2 linked regions of the Chitinophaga varians genome follow. The protein of the gene in region 1 interacts with the protein of each later gene in a pairwise test. Links are inferred from orthologs where the notes say so. Each region holds a gene or a part of one and is shown in the gene's direction. Other genes may lie near its edges. The genes, in order: ligA and leuS.

Evidence for each region.
Region 2: the proteins of ligA (region 1) and leuS interact in binary tests that used the Escherichia coli proteins (3 or more experiments, as listed by UniProt). The link is inferred for Chitinophaga varians from one-to-one orthologs.

The regions. Positions count from the first base shown.
Region 1 is NZ_JABAIA010000001.1:3,198,642-3,209,807, reverse strand. The notes cover bases 3,034-5,958. They hold ligA (NAD-dependent DNA ligase LigA), read left to right. Parts: upstream 3,034-3,405; coding sequence 3,406-5,511; downstream 5,512-5,958. Other genes in these bases: HGH92_RS13180 (nucleoside deaminase), read left to right, coding at 5,516-5,956; HGH92_RS13190 (NUDIX hydrolase), read right to left, coding at 3,034-3,240. Outside these bases: HGH92_RS13195 (methylmalonyl-CoA mutase family protein), read right to left, coding at 1-1,842; more of HGH92_RS13190, read right to left, coding at 2,521-3,033; HGH92_RS13175 (acetyltransferase), read left to right, coding at 5,998-6,669; HGH92_RS13170 (SPFH domain-containing protein), read right to left, coding at 6,784-7,716; HGH92_RS13165 (hypothetical protein), read right to left, coding at 7,912-8,121; HGH92_RS13160 (LuxR C-terminal-related transcriptional regulator), read right to left, coding at 8,420-9,124; HGH92_RS13155 (superoxide dismutase), read left to right, coding at 9,363-9,968; HGH92_RS13150 (DUF1080 domain-containing protein), read right to left, coding at 10,045-10,839; HGH92_RS13145 (Gfo/Idh/MocA family protein), read right to left, coding at 10,859-11,166. UniProt on the Escherichia coli protein: DNA ligase that catalyzes the formation of phosphodiester linkages between 5'-phosphoryl and 3'-hydroxyl groups in double-stranded DNA using NAD as a coenzyme and as the energy source for the reaction.
Region 2 is NZ_JABAIA010000001.1:3,445,973-3,457,556, reverse strand. The notes cover bases 3,688-7,030. They hold leuS (leucine--tRNA ligase), read left to right. Parts: upstream 3,688-4,064; coding sequence 4,065-6,830; downstream 6,831-7,030. Other genes in these bases: HGH92_RS14155 (hypothetical protein), read right to left, coding at 6,902-7,030; HGH92_RS14165 (cell division protein FtsX), read right to left, coding at 3,688-3,801. Outside these bases: tRNA (adenosine(37)-N6)-threonylcarbamoyltransferase complex ATPase subunit type 1 TsaE, read left to right, coding at 1-410; HGH92_RS14180 (alanine dehydrogenase), read left to right, coding at 451-1,668; HGH92_RS14175 (undecaprenyl-diphosphate phosphatase), read right to left, coding at 1,742-2,536; HGH92_RS14170 (DUF3098 domain-containing protein), read right to left, coding at 2,616-2,897; more of HGH92_RS14165, read right to left, coding at 2,929-3,687; more of HGH92_RS14155, read right to left, coding at 7,031-7,159; HGH92_RS14150 (hypothetical protein), read right to left, coding at 7,181-7,447; HGH92_RS14145 (radical SAM protein), read right to left, coding at 7,457-8,863; HGH92_RS14140 (prolipoprotein diacylglyceryl transferase family protein), read right to left, coding at 8,856-9,638; HGH92_RS14135 (peptidoglycan DD-metalloendopeptidase family protein), read left to right, coding at 9,683-10,372; HGH92_RS14130 (RagB/SusD family nutrient uptake outer membrane protein), read right to left, coding at 10,430-11,584.

The DNA.
Region 1 (11,166 bases):
ATCGAGTGATACATAGTGGAAGCGTTTGTTTGTCCTTTCCGGACCGCCTTCACCAGCAAACATACGGGTAGGGTCTTCGCCTTCGCGTTTGAGCGGGAATACGCCGGCAGCATACGGGAATTCTCCCGGCAGGTTTTCAGTGAGCTGCCAACGCAGGATATCTCCCCAGTCGTTGTACTTAGGCAGACTTACCTTCGGAATGCGGCTATGGCTGAGGCTTTCGGTGAACAGTGGTAGTTTGATCACCTTGTCCCTTACCTGGAATTCGTAGTTGTCTGCCGCATATTTTTTCAGCAGCGCCGGCCATTCGTCCACCAGTTTTTTGCATTCCGGATGGAGCGCTTCGGACAGCTTCGTCTGGATATCGGCCAGCAACGGGGCTTTGGCAGCATCGATGGCGATTACGCCGGCAATCTGGTAGAGCTGTGTGGCGATTTTACATTGTTCATCCACCCATTTGCTGTAGTCGGCGATAGCTTCGCCGATTTCCGCCAGGTAACGTACCCTGGCAGGCGGAATGATCTGTGATTTGGTAGTGGTGGATTTCAGGCTTTCATGCGCCATCGGGCCGAAGGGGGCGCCGGTTTTCTCCACTACCTTTTCCATCACCCTTTCAAAAAGCAGGTTAATGCCTGCATCGTTGAACTGGGAGGCGATAGAGCCTACCACCGGCAGCTCTTCATCTTTGGCCGTCCACAGGGTGTGGTTGCGTTTATATTGTTTGCGCACATCGTGCAGGGCATCGAGGGCGCCAGCTTTGTCGAACTTGTTGATGGCGATCACATCTGCATAATCCAGCATGTTGATTTTTTCCAGCTGTGAAGCCGCACCATATTCCGGTGTCATCACATAGAGGGACACGTCGCAGTAGTCGGTGATAGCAGTATCGCTTTGACCGATACCGGATGTTTCGAGGATGATAAAATCGAAGCCTGCCAGTTTGCAGATATCGATGGCTTCCTGGATATGTTCGCTGATGGCTTTGTCGCTCTCGCGGGTGGCGAGGGAACGCATATAGGCCCGCGGGTGGTGGATGGCGTTCATCCTGATACGGTCGCCCAACAGGGCGCCGCCGGTCTTTTTCTTGGATGGGTCTACCGAGATAACGGCCACCGTCTTATCTGAAAAATGGGTCAGGTAGCGGCGTACCAGTTCGTCTGTCACGCTGCTTTTACCCGCACCACCGGTGCCGGTGATGCCCAGTACCGGAGAGGTTTTGTCTGCCGGCGTGCTGGTGATATGTGTCCCTTCTTCGGCATCTACGGTCACGGCTCTCCGGGCTTTGGCGCCGCTCAGCAGTGCCACCGGCATGTCGTTTTCCGCAAGGCTGATAGCGCGGGCAATGATTTTCGGGTTTTTACTTTTTTTCAGCTGGGGGATGTCTTCCACGTTGCCGCCGCTGGTCAGTGGGGTAACAGCAATATCGCATTGGCTGATGAGATCTTCAATCATGCCTTCGAGGCCCATCTGGCGGCCATCATCAGGGGAATACAGGCGGGCTATGCCATAGGCGTGCAGTTCCTCTATTTCAGCAGGCAGGATGGTGCCGCCACCGCCACCGAAGATTTTAATGTGTCCGCAGCCTTTCTCCTGCAGCAGGTCATACATGTATTTAAAAAATTCCACGTGCCCACCCTGGTAGGAGGTTACGGCTATTCCCTGTGCGTCTTCCTGTACCGCACAGTCTACTATTTCCGCAGCGGAGCGGTTATGTCCCAGATGGATCACTTCGGCGCCCTTGGCCTGCATGATACGCCGCATGATGTTGATAGCGGCGTCATGCCCGTCGAACAGTGCTGCTGCGGTTACAATGCGGACCTTATGTTGTGGTGTATATGACATATGAGATTCTTTTTCACACAAAGGAGCTGTCCTTTGCCGGATTACCAATCTTTGCGAGCTATGCAAGTTACGGAAAAACTGCCTGAAATACAGGAGTAACAGGGGTTTAGAAGAGATCAAACGGAAAAAGATTCCTGTTGCAAATTATTTAAGCATATCCGGAATGGGTTAGTTTTTCCCTAAAACAACTTTCCCCTGTACAAACCACTGTACAAGGGAAAGCGTAGAAAATAAGACACTTACAAAAGTGCTCAGCGGCCTTCTTGTTTCATAACGTGGAACTATAAAATCAAACTATTGATAAAATACTTTATTGATTTCTTTCTGGCATACTTGATAAATGGAAAATATCTAACTCCGACTTAATGGCAAAAACGTACAAATACGATTTAAATTCTGGTTTTCATCCCACCCTTATTTTCAAGGTGTGTATATTTTACACAATCTTACTTAAATTTTTGTTAAAAACAAACTTTTTTTCTCTTTTTATGGAGAAATAAGTTCAAACCTCCGCGCCACGGGGCATAACGCGCTTAATCCTTCATGGCAAAGGATTTCATCGACATATATATTAACAGGAATCTGGGTGGATATCCACCGGAGGGCTAAAAAAATATCATGTCAAAATAATGACCGGTATCATGTGTTCACTGACTGTCTGCTGGCTACACCGGGAGCTCAAAAACCAATACCCAGGTAGCGTTTTTTACGCTGGTCATATTTATCAAAGTTGAACTTGTATAGTTTGGCAGGACGGTGCGGCACATCCTCTTCTTCCTCATTGAGGTCCATCAGCAGGTCCATAGACAGGAACTTCTTCCGGAAATTACGACGGTCCAGCTCTACGTCCAGGATAGCTTCATAGAGGTTCTGCAGCTCACGCAGCGAGAACTTTTTGGGCAGCAGGTTAAAACCGACAGGCTGCACCATCACCTGCTGTTTCAGGCGCTCATGGCACGTGTCCAGTATCTGCTTATGGTCAAACGCCATGTTTTGCAGGTCTTTTACCGAATGCCAGTGCAGGTCGTTATTATGTTTTTTCAATTCCACATGTTCGATGTTCACCAGCGAATAATACGCTACTGTGATTACGCGGCCTGCAGGGTGACGATTGATCGCGCCAAATGTCTGCACCTGCTCCATATACAAATCATCCAGCCCCGTACGTGCTTTCAGTACCCGGTAGGCAGCTTCGTCCAGCTCTTCGTCCGGCCGCACCACATCTCCCAGCAATGACCATTTCCCTTTATATTCCTTCAGGTCAGACTCTATCAGCAGCACTTTCAGCTCATTTCCGTTAAACCCGAAAATGACACAATCTACCGATATGGCAACCTTGAAATAACTCTTAATCTCAACAAGGTGAGTATTGATGTTTTTGGTGTACATAGACATCATAAAAATGCGTGGAATTACTGTTATCGTCTTAAACCTTGTGATAAGGCAATCATAATTCAAATGAAAGAAAAAAACGGGACATTAAAAGCAAAAAGACCGAATTTTTTGCTTTGTTTTAGCGAAGCGGAAAGATAAGTTTATTTTTACAGCTCAGTATCAAGCATTATGTACACAAAGGAAATAGAAATAACCCTGGCACAGCTGGCCAAAGACCTGCTGAAGCACCAACAGCAACAAACATTGCTCCATTCCATTGACGAAACCCTGGAGGCATTACGCCGGGTCATTACCTACAATGACTGGCGTTATTATGTACAGAGTGATCCCATACTCAGCGACTATGAGTACGACCAGCTCTTTGCCTGGCTGAAAAAACTGGAAACAGCACATCCTGATCTGATCAGTCCCGACTCTCCCACCCAGCGTGTGGCCAAAGGCCTTACCAAAGAATTTGTGACCGTACAGCACCTCGTGCCCATGCTTAGCCTGGAGAACTCCTACAATGCGGACGACCTCATTGACTGGGACCGCAAAGCCAGGGAGGCCGCAGGATTACAGGAAATAGAATACTGTATAGAACCTAAGTTCGACGGTGCCAGCATCTCCCTTATTTACGAGAACGACCGGCTGTCCAGAGGCGCCACCCGCGGTGATGGCATCGCCGGTGAAGACATTACCACCAACATCCGCCAGATCCGCTCTATCCCGCTGTCCGCCAGCTTTTCCAAATATGGTATCCATCAGATAGAAATACGCGGGGAAGTGCTGATCAATAAAAACACCTTCAAAGCGTTCAACGATAAACGTATCGCTGAAAACCTGCCCCCGCTGGCCAATCCACGCAACGCCGCCTCGGGCTCACTGCGCATGGTAGACCCTAACGAAGTGGCCAAACGTGGCCTGGAAGCGTTTCTCTATCACATGAGCTATCATACCATGGAAACAGGTCAACAGGAACCGGATGCCATCAAAACACATAGCGGTACCCTGGACCTCCTGTCCACTCTCGGTTTCCGCAGCCCTGCCAAAGAGAAAAAAGTAGTGAAAGGCGTTCAGGCTGTCATCGATTACTGTCTTCAGTTTGAAGCAGAACGCGACAACCTGCCCTACGAAATCGACGGTATGGTGATCAAGGTAAATGACTATGCCCTGCAGGACAAACTGGGAATGACCACCCACCACCCCCGCTGGGCCATCGCCTATAAATTCAAAGCCCGTCAGGCTACCAGCCGCCTCCGCGCAGTGGAATTCCAGGTGGGCCGTACCGGCTCCATCACACCGGTGGCCAAGATAGACCCTGTTCATATCGGCGGTGTCACGGTGTCTTCCATCTCTCTTTTTAATGAAGACGTTATCCGGGAGAAAGACCTGAAACTGGGCGATATGGTGCTGGTAGAAAGAGCCGGCGACGTAATCCCCTATATCGTTAAGTCTGTGGCCGACCTCCGTACCGGAGAAGAAAAGGATATCGTGTTCCCCACGCAATGCCCCGTTTGTAACGATCAACTCGTAAAACCGGAAGGGGAAAGCGTTTTGCGCTGCACTAATATCAACTGTGAAGCACAGGTAGTGGAACGGATGATCCACTTCGTGAGCAAAGATGCCATGGACATCAAAAGTTTCGGGGAAAGCAACGTCCGTAAGTTCTATGCCCAGGGCCTCATGAAAGATATTCCCGGCATCTATGAACTGGACTTCGAAAAGATTGGCGCCATGGAAGGCTTTGGCAAAAAATCGCTCAGCAACCTGCAAACAGCGATCGAACAATCCAAGTCGCAGCCTCTGCACCGCCTCATTTTCGGCCTCGGTATCCGCTACGTGGGCGAAACAACCGCCAAAACACTGGCCAACGCTGTCACCAACATCATGGACCTGCGCCACTGGACAGAAGAACAAATCCTGGCGCTGGAAGATATCGGCCCTAAAGTTGCGGGCTCCATCCGCGCGTTCTTCACCAATGATGACAACATTCATATGCTGGAGAAACTGGCATCGCTGGGCATCAACATGACCAATACCAAGAGTGAACGCCATACCGGCGGTAATCTCGCTGATCAAACCTTCCTCTTCACCGGTACGCTGCATAAGCTGAAACGCAGCGAGGCAGAAGAAATGGTAGAACAACAGGGCGGCAAAATCATGAGCGGCGTCAGCAGTAAGCTCAACTACCTGGTGGTAGGCGACGACGCCGGCAGCAAACTGGAGAAAGCAAAGAAAATCAACACCATCAGGATTATCACGGAAGATGAGTTCCTCGAGATGATTAAATAGGATTATGATTGACGATACTTACTATATGAAGCAGGCGCTGAAAGAAGCGCACAAGGCTTTTGAAGACGGAGAAGTGCCCATCGGCGCCGTAGTGGTGCTCAATAACCAGGTGATTGGCCGCGGGCATAACCAGGTAGAGCGGTTAAATGACTGTACCGCTCATGCGGAAATGATCGCACTGACCGCCGCCTTTAACACGCTGGGCAGCAAGTACCTGATGGAAGCCACGCTCTATGTCACCGTAGAGCCGTGCCTGATGTGTGCCGGCGCCCTGTACTGGAGCAAGATAGGCCGCATCGTTTATGCAGCCGCGGACGACAAAAACAGCTACCGGCGCGCCACCGGCGAACGGTCGCCCTTCCATCCCAAAACAAAACTGGAAGCAGGCCCCTGCAAAGAAGAAAGCCTGCAACTGATGAAAACCTTTTTTGAACAAAAACGCTAACCATATTTCTGAACCAAACGTTTATTGAGAGACCGGAATTTATGCAAAGAAAAAACATCGTTGTCATCGGCTCATCCGGCCATGGCAGGGTCGTAGCAGATATCCTTTCATTGATGCCCGGTTACCGGGTAACAGGGTTTATTGATGCCTTCAGGGAAAAAGGGACCGTATGCTTTGGTGACCTCACCGTTTTGGGAGGGGAACAAGACCTGCCCGAACTGATGGCCGCACATCAGATAACAGGCGGCATTGTCGGCATCGGGGACAACTGGGTGCGCAGCCAGGTGGTGGCCAAAATACAGGCCATCATGCCTTCTTTCGAATTCATCAATGCCATTCATCCTTCCGCTGTAATATCCAATACAGCCAACATCGGCCATGGTAATATAATTGCCGCCAATGCTGTGATCAATACCAACACCGTTATCGGTAATCATTGTATTGTCAACACCGCTGCCTCCATAGACCACGATAGCCATATGGACAATTATGCCAGCGTAGCCCCACGGGTAGTGACCGGCGGCAATGTGACCATCGGCGCGTATACAGCTGTCAGCATTGGCGCGGTGGTAAAACATGGTATCAGCATTGGTGAACAGAGCATCGTTGGCGCCGGCGCCGTAGTGCTCAAACCGGTACCGCCTTTCAGTATCTGGTATGGAGTGCCTGCCCGTAACATGGGAGAACGCAAGGCGGGAGACAAATATCTCTGATTCAATTACAAATTACGAATTACGAATTACGAATTGAGGGCTGTTTATTGGAAAAGTTACTAGTAACCTACGCCAATAGACAGCCCTCAATTCGTAATTCGTAATTCGTAATTATTATTTCTGGTTCTGGTTCTGCATCAGTTTATTCATCGCCATCATCTGTTTCATGGTTTGGTCCATGCCTTCAGACGAACCATCGAGGAAGATTACGTTGCCTTTGGAATTTTCCGCAAAGTTTTTGATGGCTTCTGTCCACATAGAGAAGAGGATCACAGAGGTATCGAGGTTGGCCTGCTGCATCTCTTTGGCAGCGGTAGTCATACCTTTGGCCACTTCCTCCCGGAACAGCGCCACGCCCATACCGCGCAGCTGTGCGGCCTGACGTTCTGCTTCCGCGGCAATTTTGATAGCGTTACCATCTGCCTCGGCAGCTTTGGTTTTAGTGATCAACAGTGCCTGGCCTTCGTTTTCGGCGGCAGCTTTCAGGTTGTTGGACGCCACCACCTGTGCCATGGACTTCATGATCACTTCATCAAATGTAATATCGTTCATCTGGAGGTCCAGCAGGTGGAAGCCCCATTCCTCCAAGGTTTTGTCTATCTGTTCCTTTACGTGTTCTGTAATGTCTTTACGCAGGCCCAGTACTTCCGCCTGCCTTTTGGTAGCCACAAATCCACGGATAGAGCCTTCGATGGTGCGTACCAGCGCCTGCATGAAGCTTCTCTCGTCCATGAATTTAAAGGCTACGTTTTTCAGGGTTTCTTCTTCCTGGTTCCAAACGGAATACAACAGCATCGCTTTAAAATAAACGTTGGCCTGGTCTATCGTGATGGCCTGAAACTCCAGTTCCACTGATCTGTTCTGGATGGAAATTTTCTTAAAAACTTTTTCAATCAGGGGGATTTTCCAGTTCAGGCCAGGGAACAAAATCCGGTTATACTTACCGAAAATGGTGGTGATAGCCACATTGCCCTGCTGTACGGTCACAAAAGAAGATAAGATTACTATCAGTGCCAGAAATCCCAGGATCATCAGAAATACATTCATAATGCGTGTTTTTGGTTAGGGTAGGGTTTGATGGCCTAAATATAATCAATTAAAACACAATGTTCGGGAAGGGCAAGGGAATACCGGCAAGCTGAAAGCAGGTTAAATTTTGAGGGTGTTTGTTTGAAGACAAACAATGGATGAAAAACTGAGCTTAAAAAGACAATGAATGAAAATTATAAAAAGCTGCGTTAATCAGATCCGTTGTTTTCTTCTGAAGTATATGAACACATCATCCAGTTCAATTTGTTTCAGCTGGTAGGCCAGCCGTGTCCTCAGATCTTCCGTCTCGTCCTTGATCTTTCTGTACTGGTCCTTCAGATTTTCATAACGCTCCACGATCTCTTCTGCGGTGGCAGTTTGGTCCAGTTGTAAGATATAAAATGCTCTTTCCTCGGTTATCATAGTGATAGGGGGTATTTCAGCCAATAATCATGTCCGGATGTTTAAAAAACATACTTCTTTTTGATTCACTAAATTAGTGGAGATACAAAAGCAAGCAAATACCCAAGCTTGGGTATTTTTATGAAAATTTAGCAAAGTTTAGCAATAAAAAATTTGCACTTTTTGCACCGATAATGGTTGACAATCAATAATATACAATTTAATAATATATTTTTCATCCTTAATGGTAAATGCTGAGGGCCATGAAAAATCAATGCTAAAACAGAAAAAACTGATATTATTTTAACATCTGAGAATATTATTGAAAACCTATCTTCCGGGCAATGGCCACCAGTTCTGTGGTATTACGCACCTTCAGTTTCAGGCGGATATTTTTGCGATGGGTCTCTACGGTATAGCGGCTTAAATTCAGAGAGTTGGCGATCTCTTTGTTATTAAGGCCCTGCACGGCCAGTCCCAGCACGTCTTTTTCGCGCGGGGTGAGCTTGTTCAGCAGGTTTTCATTCTGCCGGCGCAGTATCTCATTGAGCGCCACTGTCAGTTGGGCATTGGTATCAATGGCATTGGTAAGGTCCAGGAAAGCGCAGATGATTTCTTTCACCTTCCCGTGGTTGTCCCACGTAAAAGGCACTTCCATCCCGAGAAGCCAGCGGTAGTCGGTGTCCCCCTTCTTACGGATACGGGCCACGCCGCCGAAATGGCTTTTGTTGTCAATAAATGACTGCTGAGCTACGCTCGCCATCTTAAAGTCGTCCGGATGCATGATATGCCGGAAAAAATCCATCCCCAAACCGGTCATCTCCGGAGGAGTATAGCCAAATGCTGCTGCCAGGTAATGGTTGCACCACGTAATGGTTTTGTTATTGTTATCATAACAATAAAGCATGGCAGGGACACTGTTTACAATGTTCTCCAACCATTGATGACGATCTTTTAGCTGCTCATTTTCCTTTTGCAAGGCGGTGAGGGAAAGGTTTTGCCCTAAGTCCGAGCCTGTATGCATACTATACGTTTTAAACAAACAATAGGTAAACAACTGTCAGGCACATACGAAAAAACATGTCTGATGTTACGTCCTGTTAAACCGAGTCTATGTAAATATAAAATAATTTTCCATATGACACAGCATCAGACAGGGCCTAATTTAGTAATTGAAAATTGAAATTGATTTTTAACGGATTGGCAGTAAATTTGGCGACTATCTGTAAATAATATTTTCAAACCCAATAAAAACAAGAGTTATGGCATTTACACTCCCGAGCTTACCCTACGCTACCGACGCGTTAGAGCCGCATATTGATAAATTGACGATGGAAATTCACCACGGTAAGCACCATCAGGCATATGTTGACAATCTGAACAAAGCGATTGCCGGCACTGAGAATGAGAACAAATCCCTGGAAGAACTGGTGGCAAATGCTGGGAAAATCAGCCCTGCTGTAAGAAACAACGGCGGTGGCCACTGGAACCACAGCTTTTTCTGGACCAGCCTCGCTCCTAATGCAGGTGGCCAGCCTACTGGTAAACTGGCTGAAGCCATCAACAGCACTTTCGGCTCTTTTGATGCCTTCAAGGAGAAGTTCAACACCGCCGGCGCTACCCGCTTCGGTTCCGGCTGGGCATGGCTGCTGGTGAAAGACGGTAAACTGGAAGTTTCTTCCACACCTAACCAGGACAACCCGCTGATGGACGTTGCTGAAGTTAAAGGCATTCCTATCCTGGGTGTTGACGTATGGGAACACGCTTACTACCTGAAATATCAAAACCGCCGTCCGGAATACCTGAATGCTTTCTGGAACGTGGTTGACTGGAACGCTATCAACAAAAGATACGAAGCTGCTATCTAATAAACGTTTTAGCGCTATAAACAACAAACCCCGCCATCATGTGGCGGGGTTTGTTGTTTATAGCAGGTACAACCTGTTACAGTTCTTTGATTTTAATGTTCTTGAACCAGATCTCGCTGCCATGGTCCTGTAACGCAATGTGGCCTTTTTTGGACATTCCGTAGCCCTTGGCATCTTTCCATTTGCCTTCTGCTTTGTGTTTCTTCCACTCGTCTGTCCAGAGGTCATATTCAGCTGTTTTCTGACCATTCAGCCAGTGTTCCACATGTCCTTTGTTCACGATGATTTTAGTGGTATTCCATTGTCCGATAGGATTGGAAGCAGCCACCAACGGAGGGTTCATGGCATAGTTGGCGCCGGTTTTCTGCCAGTCTTCCAGCTTCTCCGGGAAGTTGTTATCATCAATGATCTGATACTCCGGACCGCTCAGGTAAGGCGCATCAAACTCTTCTGTCACCATGTACAGGATACCGCTGTTGCCTTTAGGCGCCAGCTTCCAGTCGGCTGTCAGTTCAAAGTTTTCGTATTCTTTATTGGTGATCAGGTCGCCACGTTTATCACTTTTATCGGTGGTGCTGCCCAGGCAGTGCAACACGCCGTTTTCCACTATCCATGGTTCTGTGGGTTTGTTTTTGAAACCACGCCAGCCATCTTTGCTGGTGCCATTGAACAACAGTTGCCAGCCGGCAGCCTTGTCAGCATCGCTGAGAGCAGTAATGGCGGTAGTGTCCACCGCTGTTGAAGAGGGAGCGGCAGTTATCACCGAGTCCTTTACGACTGTTGAATCTTTTGCTTCTTTGGTAGCGCCGCCGCCGCATGACATCACAGTCACGGCCATTACGGACAGGGCAGGTACTAAAAACTTCTTCATATGGTTCACTTTTTATGGATTATACAACTTTCAGGTTCTGTGGGTCCCACTGAATGATCTTATTGTTGAAATAACTTTCGTTACACAGTAACGCCGGAGCGGCCGCACGGAAACCGAACAACGGATCTTCCGCTACTTTACCGCCGGTGCGCATGGCATTGAACAGATTGTAGAAGTGATCAAAATGCGCGCCTTTATAGCCTTTGTCCGCCTCATATACCATTTTATCGGGAGGCAACATCTCCGCACGGTGATAGGTATACGATTTGGCCGCATCAGCAGCAGCGTTGGCAGCGGCCAGCGGATCATTCTCGTCTACAGCTATCC
Region 2 (11,584 bases), 250 kb from region 1 along the record:
TGCCGGACGTAGCCGGTGCTTTCTGGAATTATTTTGGCGATAAGCAGGTATTTACGCTCAATGGCCCCATGGGTGCCGGTAAAACCACGATGATCAAAGCTTTGTGTGCGGCCAAAGGCGTAGCTGACGCCACCGCCAGCCCTACTTTTTCCATTATCAACGAATATGGTTACCAGGACCCGCAGGGAAAAGCCCGCCGTATTTATCATTTAGACCTCTACCGTTTGAAAGATGAAAACGACGCGATCAGCGCCGGTGTGGAAGACACGCTCTACCAGGACGCCATCAGCTTTGTGGAATGGCCTGACGTCATAGCTCCCCTCCTGCCACCGGACACCATCCACCTTCAGCTGGAGGTGCTGCCTGACCAAAAAAGGGTGCTGCGCGAAATTTCCGCATCTGACAAATAGTGTATCTTTACAAATACAGAAAAACAATATTGACCGTTTTATGGAGCAAAGGCAAAAACCTGTAGTGAGTGCTGGCTTTACTTATTCACCACTGGAAGAAACGCTGGATATCCCACAAAAAAATTCCCGTTTATTCATCGGTATACCCAAAGAAAACTCCTTCCAGGAAAACCGTATTGCCCTGACGCCCGACGCGGTAAGCATCCTGGCTGCACACGGACATCATATCGTGGTGGAACATAAAGCCGGCGACGGTTCCCACTATTACGACACCGACTACTCAGAGGCCGGCGCTGAAATCGTTTATGATAAAAGGGAAGTCTTTAAGGCAGAAATCATCGTTAAATCAGCCCCGCTGAACGATGAGGAAATAGAGCTGTTACATCCCCACCAGATTGTTATCTCCCCCATCCATCTGGCTGCGCTGAAAGCGTTGCAGGTGCAGAAGATGATGGACAAACGTATCACCCTGTTGTCTTTCGAAAACCTGAAAGACGATGCCGGCACCTATCCCATTGTAAGGGCGATGAGTGAAATTGCCGGCGGCGCCGTGATGCTTATTGCCGGCCAATATCTGAGCAATGGCAACAAAGGCAAGGGCATCCTGCTGGGCGGCATTACCGGTATCCCACCTACCAAAGTGGTGATCATCGGCGCCGGCATCGTTGGCGAATTCGCTGCCCGTACCGCCATGGCACTGGGCGCATCCGTGAAAGTCTTCGACAATAACATCTACAAGCTGAAAAGGCTGCAAAACAATATAGGCGTACGGGTATTTACCTCCGTTATACAGCCTAAAGTGCTGGCCGAACAACTACGCAATGCCGACGTGGCCGTAGGCGCCCTCTCCTCGCAGAGCGGCCGTACGCCCATCGTGGTGACAGAAGCCATGGTCAGCAATATGAAGGCCGGCTCTGTGATTGTAGATGTGAGCATAGACCGCGGCGGTTGTTTCGAAACCTCTGAAATCACCAGCCACGAAAACCCTGTCTTCAAGAAATACGACGTGGTACACTATTGTGTTCCCAATATCCCCTCCGGCTTTGCCCGCACCGCCTCCGAAGCCATCAGCAACGTGCTGATGCCCCTGCTGGTGGAAGCTGCCGATGACGGCGGCTTTGAGAACCTGGTGTGGATCAAGCGCGGCGTAAGAAACGGGATCTACCTGTATAAAGGCGCGCTGACCAACTACCACCTCAGCGAAAAATTCAAGTTGAAATATACTGACCTGGAACTGTTACTGGCAGTCAAAGGGTAACAGGTCTGAAAGATAAAAGCGAAGCGCCGGTGATATGATATCACCGGCGCTTCGCTATATAATGAATAATAAATTATAATTTTTTGCCCATCAGGATGGCGGCAATGATGATGACCCCCACGATGATACGATAGTAGCCCCACATCTTAAAACCGTATTTTTTGAGGGTGCCGATGAAGAATTTGATCGCCAGCATGGCCACCACAAAAGCTACGATATTGCCTACCAGCAGCAGCTTCAGGTTTTCCGGATGCGCCATCAGCAGCTCTCTGCCTTTGAGCAGCTTATACCCTGTGGCGGCAGCCATGGTAGGCACGGCCAGGAAGAAAGAGAATTCGGCCGCTTCGCTGCGGGTAAGCTTTTGCTGCATACCACCGATGATGGAGGCCGCACTGCGGCTTACGCCCGGTATCAGTGCCAGGCATTGGAAAAACCCGATGCGCAGGGCGGAGAATATGCTGATTTTCTCATCGGAATCAATTACCGGGTTACGGAACCAGTTGTCCACAAACAGCAGCACAATACCTCCCAGGAACAGGGTAATGCCTACAGTCAGCGGACTTTCCAGGAGTTCATCAATTTTATCGCTGAAGAGATACCCGGCAATAAGGGCAGGCACTACGGCCACGGCCAGCTTCAGGTAAAACTGAAACCTGTTTTTGTCGAAAACAAGGAATTTCCGCCAGTACAATACCACCACGGCCAGAATGGCGCCCAGCTGTATCACTACTTCAAACAGTTTGGTAAATTCATCTTTGTTGATACCCAACAGGGAGCTTACAATAATCATATGCCCTGTGGAGGAAATAGGCAGAAACTCAGTCAGCCCTTCCACAATGGCGATAATGATGGCATGGAAGAAGTTCATTAAAAACAAGTATGGTTAAAATGTGATAAAAAAAGCGATGAGGGCATCATCGCTGTTATAATATGATTGTTGGCTCAAATTATTCTTTTGTTTTGGGGCGTGCCATGATGGCGTATACCTCTATCAGCAGGCCCAGTACAATCACAATGGGCGCCAGGGTGATACGACGGAAGCTGTACACCTCATTCACATCGAATGTATTGGGATCGTTGCTGTTTCCACCCATCATCAGGAGGAATCCGATCACAACTACTATAATCCCCGCTAACATGTACTTGTAGTTTTCTTTAGGAAAGATAGGCCGGCTGTCGGTCACCTGGGTATCTTTTGTCACAGTTGATCTGAGCGTTTCTTTAGCCATAGTGTTTATTTGTTAAGATGATGATATTGCATTAATAAAGGTCGTCCAGTTTCAGCCGCAGGTATTTCATTACAGAGCGGTGGGTACTGAACAGGGAGATCGCGATGCCCACTACGATCATGCCCAGGAAAAGCAGGGCGATCATCATGTTGTCACGTAATCCGTTCAGCTCCGGCAGCGCTTTGTCAGCAAAGGACAGGATGCCCACGAGGCCGGCGATGGCTATCAGCGCGCTGATAGCGCCGTTGGCGATACTACGGAGATCGAACGGCTTGGCGATGAACCAGCGGGTAGCACCCACCATCTGCATGGTCTTGATCAGGAAACGGTTGCTGAACATGGCCAGACGGATGGTATTATCGATCAGGAAGATGACCACCAGCGCCAGCAGGCAGCTGATAATCAGGATCACCATCCCTATTTTATTGACGTTTTCATTTAGTTTCTGCACCAGGCTGCGCTGATAGGATATCTCCCGGACAATGTTCTGCTGGGTGAGATTGTTTTCGATGACCTTCAGGCTGTCTGTGTTCACATAGTTGGCGTTGGCCTTGATATTGATGCTGGCGTACAGCGGATTGTACTGCAACAGCTGGATGAAATCTTCGCCAAAATCCTTTTTAAAGCGGTCTGCCGCCACATCCTTCGATACGTATTCAATGGATTTGATATACGGTTTATGAGCAATGGAATCACGGAGGGCCAGTGCCTGGTTCTCTTTCACATTATCTCTCAGAATCACCTGAATTTCAATGTTTTCCTTGAAATACTTGCTGAGTTTGCTGGCATGGATGACCACCAGGCCCAGTGTACCCAACGAAAACAATACCAGCGCTACCCCGATAATGGAGTAGATATAGGACGGTTTAGACTTCTTTGCTGATGATTTCCCGGATTGCGCCATTAATCTTGCAGTTTATCGGCGAAAATAATAAAAATTAGTAGTTATGTGTTTAATTTTGCCAGTCCAACCTGTCACCGGCAGCAATATATGTTAAGAAAACGGCAATATATAAAGATGTTGGGGGATGTCATTGCTGTATTAATATTTTTAACATTATTTTGCCGAAACGGCATCAACCGGTTTTAAATTTATAACTGATAACGCGCAAAACCCCGGATGTATTGTTTTACATCCTGATGGTTATCGCTCATCTACATTGAGATATGGAATACAATTTCAGGGCAATCGAAAAGAAATGGCAACAGCAATGGAAGGAGTCCCACGCTTATAAGGTAAGCAATGACAGCCCCAAGCCCAAATGTTATGTGCTGGACATGTTCCCCTACCCCTCCGGGGCGGGCCTGCATGTGGGCCACCCGCTGGGTTATATTGCAACGGACATCTATTCACGCTATAAAAGGCTAAAAGGCTTCAACGTACTGCATCCTATGGGATACGACGCCTTCGGCCTGCCAGCGGAACAATATGCCTTGGAAACCGGTCAGCACCCTGCAGTGACCACCGCCCAGAATATCAAAGCGTTCCGCGAACAGCTGGACAATATCGGTTTTTGTTATGACTGGGACCGTGAAGTAAATACCAGCGACCCGTCTTACTATAAATGGACACAATGGATTTTCCTGCAACTGTTTGAGAGCTGGTACAACCGCCTCAACGCCAAAGCAGAGCCTATCAGCACCCTGACCGCCATCTTCGAACAGGAAGGCAACAGCCGTCATGCCTGTCCGGGCGACCGCCAGCGGACCTTTACCGCTGCCGAATGGAAAAGCTACACCGAAAAGGAACAACGGGAAGTGCTGATGCAGTACCGCCTCGCTTTCCTCGACTATGCCGAAGTGAACTGGTGCGCTGCCCTGGGCACCGTACTGGCCAACGATGAAGTGATCAACGGTGTGAGTGAACGCGGCGGCTTCCCTGTCGTGAAAAAGAAAATGCGCCAGTGGTTCCTGCGTATCACCGAATACGCCGATCGCCTGCTCACGGGCCTCGAAACCGTTAACTTCAGCGATGCCATGAAGGAAATGCAACGCAACTGGATCGGTAAGAGCCAGGGCGCCGAAGTGACCTTCTCCCTGAAAGGCTCCAGCCACACCATCGAAGTATATACCACCCGCCCGGACACCATCTTCGGCGTGGACTTCGTGGTAATTGCGCCGGAACATGAACTGATACAACAGATCACTTCCGCAGAACAAAAAGCCGACATCGACAAATACCTCGAATACGTACAAAGCCGCTCCGAAAGGGAACGTATGGCAGACGTGAAACAAATCACCGGCTGCTTTACCGGCGCCTACGCCATCAACCCGCTCAACGGCCGCGAAATACCGGTATGGACCGCAGAATACGTGCTGGCAGGCTACGGCACCGGCGCCGTAATGGCCGTGCCCTGCGGCGACCAGCGCGACTTCAGCTTCGCCCGCCACTTCAACATCCCCATCACCAACATCATCGGGGACGCGTTCAACGGCGAAGAAGCCAATCCCACCAAGGACGCCAAACTGCAAAACAGCGGCTTCCTCGATGGCATGGACATGAAACCAGCCATGGAAGCGGTGATCAACAAACTGGAAGAAATGAAGATCGGCAAACGCCAGATCAACTTTAAAATGCGCGACGCCGGCTTCAGCCGCCAACGTTACTGGGGCGAACCATTCCCCATCGTATTCAAAGACGGCGTGGCCTACCCGCTGGATGAAAAAGACCTCCCGCTGGAACTGCCGCATGTAGACCAATATAAACCAGGCGAAGAAGGAGAAGGCCCGCTGGCCAACATCACCGACTGGGTAAACGTAGCGCCCAATGTAAAACGCGAAACCAATACCATGCCCGGCTACGCCGGCAGCAGCTGGTACTTCCTGCGTTATATGGACCCGCATAACAGCACCACTTTCGCCGACCGTAAAGCCACCGATTACTGGAACCAGGTAGATGTGTACGTTGGCGGTACTGAACATGCCGTAGGGCACCTGCTCTATTCCCGTATGTGGACCAAAGCCCTCTACGACCTGGGCCACATCGGTTTCGATGAGCCTTTCAAATCACTGATCAACCAGGGAATGATTGGCGGCAGCTCCAGACTGGTATACCGCATCCGCGGCACTCAGCAGTTTGTTTCCCATGGCCTGAAAGACCAGTATGAAACAGATCCGCTGCACGTAGACGTGAATATCGTAGACGGCCTGGAACTGGACCTGGAAGCCTTCAAAAAATGGAAAGCTGATTACGCTGATGCTACCTTCATCCTGGAAGATGGGAAATATATATGCGGCGTGTTGTTGGAAAAAATGAGCAAACGCCTGTTCAATACTGTCAACCCGAATGATCTGGTGAACAAATTCGGCGCAGATACCTTCCGCATGTACGAAATGTTCCTCGGACCGGTAGAACAGTCCAAACCATGGGACACCAAAGGCATTGAAGGGGTACACCGTTTCCTCAAAAAGCTGTGGCGCCTGTTTGCAGACGAAAACAAAGGGCTCATTGTCACCAACGACGCTCCTACGCCGGAAGAGCTGAAAATACTGCACAAAACCATCAACAAAATTGATGGTGATACCAGCAGCTTCTCTTATAATACAGCTGTCAGCCAGTTTATGATTTGTGTAAACGAACTGGCCACCCTGAAATGCAGCAAACGCGCCATCCTGGAACCAGTGTTGATATTGCTGACTCCTTATGCGCCGCACTTCGCTGAAGAACTGTGGCAACTGTTAGGCAATACCACCAGCATCCTCGACGCCGCCTATCCGGTGTACGATGAAAGCTATACCAAAGAAAGCACCTTTAACTACCCCATCGCGGTAAACGGTAAAACCCGTACTGAAATGGGCCTCCCGCTGGATGCAGACAACAGTACGCTCGAAAAAGAAGTGCTGGCCAGCGAAGTAGTGCAGAAATGGCTTGATGGCAAACAACCGAAAAAAGTAATCATCGTAAAAGGCAGAATGATCAACGTGGTAATATAATCACATAATCATCTCCCGACAAAAAAAGCGCGCAAAGCCATGGCCTTGCGCGCTTTTTCTTTATAATACACTTAGATGCCCAATATAAACCATCCGGTGATAAAAGCCACCAGCATAATGATAAACCCAGACAACAGCAATGCCAGCCCCTCCTCCTTGTCTTCCGATATCAGCAACATCACGCCTACAATGCCATAAGCCAATACCAGCAATCCTAATAGGATCCCTGCTGCCTCCAGGTTATCACCTCTGCCGATACCCAACGCTATGAAAAAAATCAGCAATGGTATAGCAGCAAGGTAACCGGTCTTCCACCAGAAGTTGCGCATAAGCATCTTTTTTAAACATGGCTAGTGAACTCCGGCCAAGATAAGTCCACAGGTAGACAACCCTACCAACATAATAATACCCGCTGCCAGCACCAATGCCTTGCCGGCTTCCGCATTTGGCCGGGAAAATACAGCCAGCAATACACCCACCACGAAATAAGCAGCCACCACAAACATCAGCAGCAAACCGGCACCCAGGATTCCTTCATCGCCGGAGAGCGCCATCACCAAAGCAATTGACAGTGGTACTCCCAACATCCACAACAGCTTTTGAACAAAAGGTTTCATATATAACGTTTATGACTGAACGGATTCTCTTTCCTCCTGTAATGTTTTCAGATAGGCTTCTTTATCATCCCGGTAAAACAGGTTCATCGTTTCAAACGGAATAATCCGGCCGTCTTTATGTACAATATGCACACAGGACTTTTTAATGGCACGCACGTCAAAGTCATATGCATCAATAAACCGCATGATCACGATCCGGAACAGATTGTTGTAATCCAGTCCGGGCGCCTGTATCTGTGGCAGGCAGCACAACAGTGACTGCATATCACAAACTGCCGCGTCCGTGGAGATACCGGTGCTGAAAATTTTCAGCACATGCTGGTGCAGCTTCTCATCCTGTTCATATACAATGGTGTTTTTACTATTGTTCAGCAATACGGCCGGGTCCACAAAACGGGTGAGCGGGAATGTCTTTCCGTCTATTTTCAGCGCGTAGGCCATGGCCAGTGCATCCGGGTTACAGGGAACCGGGATGATATCATGCTCGTTAAAAACGGGCGACTGCTCCAGTATTCGCTGACGTACTTCCGTCAACGTTATACGGTCGGTAGCCGGGTCAAAATCATCTGTGCGGCCCGCCACCTGTACCGGCTGAAAAGTAACGCCCCTTACGCACCGCTGTTGCAGGGCATAGTCAATGATGCTTCCCATCTCGTCTTCATTGACGCCACGTTGCAGCGTCACCACCAGCGTGGTGCTGAGATTGACTTCATTCAGGTTTTCAATCGCCTGTTTACGGGTTTCGGTCAGATCTTTTCCCCGCATGCGTTCCAGCGCTTCCGGCCGGAAGGAGTCGAACTGAAGGTACACCTCAAAGTCAGGCATGTACGTTGCAAGCCGGGCGGTAAATTCCTTGTCCTTCGCAATACGTATCCCGTTGGTATTGATCATCAGGTGGCGGATAGGTTTCCGCTTCGCGATGTCCAGTATTTCAAAAAACTGTGGATGAATAGTCGGTTCGCCGCCGCTGAGTTGCACTACGTCGGGCTGGCCTTCATTATCCACGATGATGTCCAGCATCCGCTCTATCTCCTCCAGCGTACGGTGCCGCCCATAGTGAGGTGAAGACATGGCATAACAGGTAGGACAGGTAAGATTGCAGCGGTCCGTCACTTCAATCACCGAAAGGCAGGAATGCTGCTCATGGTCCTGACAAAGCCCGCAATCATATGGACAACCATAATGCGTGCGGGTGTTGGTTTTCAGCGGTGCTTCCGAAGGTTTGTTATAGTTCCGGGTATTTTTATAGTAGTCGATGTCTGTAGCGATCAGTACTTTTTCCCTTCCATGCGTGGGACAGTTCTTCACCATAAATACCTTGTTGTCTTCAAATATAACTTTCGCGTCTACACGTCGCAGGCAAGTGCTACAGATGCTTACCGTAAAGTCGTAATACGTGTAATTTTTCTCAGGCATATTGTTTCTCAATTAATCGTGATGGGAAAATAATAACGGGGGTGTAATAAATCAGTCCGGCCAGACATGCCAGTTGTATAGCACCAAGGCCAAAAGGAAACCGGTAGCCGGGCTTGATAAAATCGAGCAGGAAACGGAATAATAAATATCCGATCATGAATAGTTGAAAGCGGGCGCCGCTCACCAGCCGGTAACGCCGGCTCACCATACGTAGCAACTGCCACAGCGTCAACAGGAAAACAATTTCATATAATGCCACCGGGTGCCGCATCAGGCCATCTCCCAGGTCCATCCCCCATGGCAAAGCGGTGGGCACTCCGTAAGTCTCTTCATAGATGCCCATGCTGAAACAACCTATACGGCCAATGATCATGGCCAGTATCAGCGGATAAGTAAACAGGTCGCCGGTTGATTGACGCTCTCCTACCAGCTTTTTGATAGTTTCCACCCCTATCAATCCTCCCAGCAGTCCACCTACAATGGTTTTATTCTGGTAGATATATAACAGTGGATTCGCAGCATGTAACAGCCCGGGAGGGTTCTCCAGTGCGCCCAGCAGACGGCTGCCCAACAAAGCGCCAAAGGTAGCGCCAATAACAGACCAGATGCGGTTATTACTGTCTACCTGGTCGCCCTGGCGCCGCCGCAGGAACAGGAAATACCGGAAACCGATGAACATGCCCAGCGTCTCCGTTATCACATGCAACGGAAGATGAAGAGAAGCAACAGACACATAGACAGGATACACCACGGGGCAACTGATTATTTTATACACAAATTAATATTTATATTTAGATGTACAGTTTAAGCTGACAAAATATGTTACAGGAGGTATTAAAACAACACCAATCCGCCTTCCATCCGGTGATTACCCTGCTCCAGCCCAACGAACAACTGCTGGTCATGGACTTTACTGCCAATAATACGACCCTCACCAAACCTGTGCTGAACAATATAGACCGGTTCTGCCGTTACATTACCCGTACCCTCGCCTCCGGCGGCTGCCGGCTGGGCATCGGCGGTTATAATGAGCACCGCACCATCTATGCCGTAAGCCCGCATTTTGATGCCGGAGAAGAGCCGCGCAGGCTTCATCTGGGCATCGATGTATGGGGCCCTTCCGGCACGCCTGTGTCTGCACCGCTGAAAGGGCATGTGCACAGCTTCCGTTTCAATGACCACTTCGGGGACTATGGCGCCACCATTATCCTGCAACATCAACTGGACGGCTATACGTTCCATACGTTGTACGGCCACCTGAGCATTTCCAATCTGCAGGGCCTGTACGAAAAGATGCCCATAGCGGCCGGACAGCAGTTCGCCTGGTTTGGCACCCCTGCCGAAAATGGCGGATGGCCTCCACATCTGCATTTCCAGATTGTAACGGACATGATGCATTACCGCGGCGATTATCCCGGTGTATGCCGCTACAGTGAGCGTGACAAATACCTGCAAAACTGCCCCGACCCCGATCTTATCCTGCAACTGAACCGTAACACCCACGGATAAAAAAAGGCCGCCGGTAAATACCGGCGACCTGCTTTCGATGGTTGGTTTTAGTTTTTCCTATTTCGAGTTTTGCTGTAAAGACTTATTGTAAGCCAGTGCTTTCACAGAAAAAGGCATGATCCACATGAGTGATTCCGGCTTGATGGAATAGGTATTGGTCCCTTCCATTTTGGTGATGGTAGCCTTATACTGCGGGTCATTATTGAAGCGGCGATAAGTAAGGTATGGCAAACCGGTGCCACGGTATTCGCATAACAGGTCGCGGCGTATCAGGCGGATGGCTTCTTCCGCGGTACCAGCCGTTACATCGGTATACACAGCCGGCAATATGCGCTTACGGCGAACGGTATTCAGCGCCGCCATAGCTTCGGCAAGTTTACCATTGCGCGCCAGGCATTCCGCTTTCACATAATACATTTCCGGCGTACGGATACCGCCTACGTTCACGTTGTCTGTTCTTCTGTACGCCCAGATCGTTTCTCCGTTGGCGCCCAGGCTCCTCGGAGCGAGGTTCACTATGCGGCGCACATCGCCATTGTCGAATTGTGCAGAATCCGCATAACGCACGGAAGAAGCATAAAAGCCCTGGTTCTGTACAATGCTTCCGCCGTAATGGAAAATGTAATTCTCCGGACTGGTGAATTCAAACTTCGGTACAGTAACGGAAGTCACAGGTTTATCAAATATTGTTTTGTTGTCATTATAGTACCCGATGTAGTCAAACAGCGCGCTGTTTTCGGCGAGTGCCAGGTCAGCAAAAGAGGCAGCCTCGCTGTAGTTTTTCATGAACAGGTGTACACGGGACAGAAAAGCATAGCCTGCGCCTTTGCTGGCATAGTAGCCGTTCTCCGCTACTTTGGGCAGGTCCGGCAAGGCAGCATTCACATCTTTCAAAATAAAATCATAAATCTGCTGCACAGACAACTGTTTCGGCTGGTCTTCCGTATCTCCGCTGATATTAAAAGGCACACCCGGATCAGTGCCTGCGGTAGCCGCATCATACATTTTAGCATAGGACGTGATCAGGTAGAAATACAACATGCTACGGCCGATACGCGCCTGTGCCACCAGCTGCGCCTTTTCCGCGGCGCTGCCGGTAGTAGCATCGGGCACCTTGTTCACCAAAGTATTATAGATAAAAATACCGGCGTAGGCACCGTTATAAGCAGCGTCGTCAACGATCAGCTCTGCCCGGCTTTTGTCTTCCTGCCA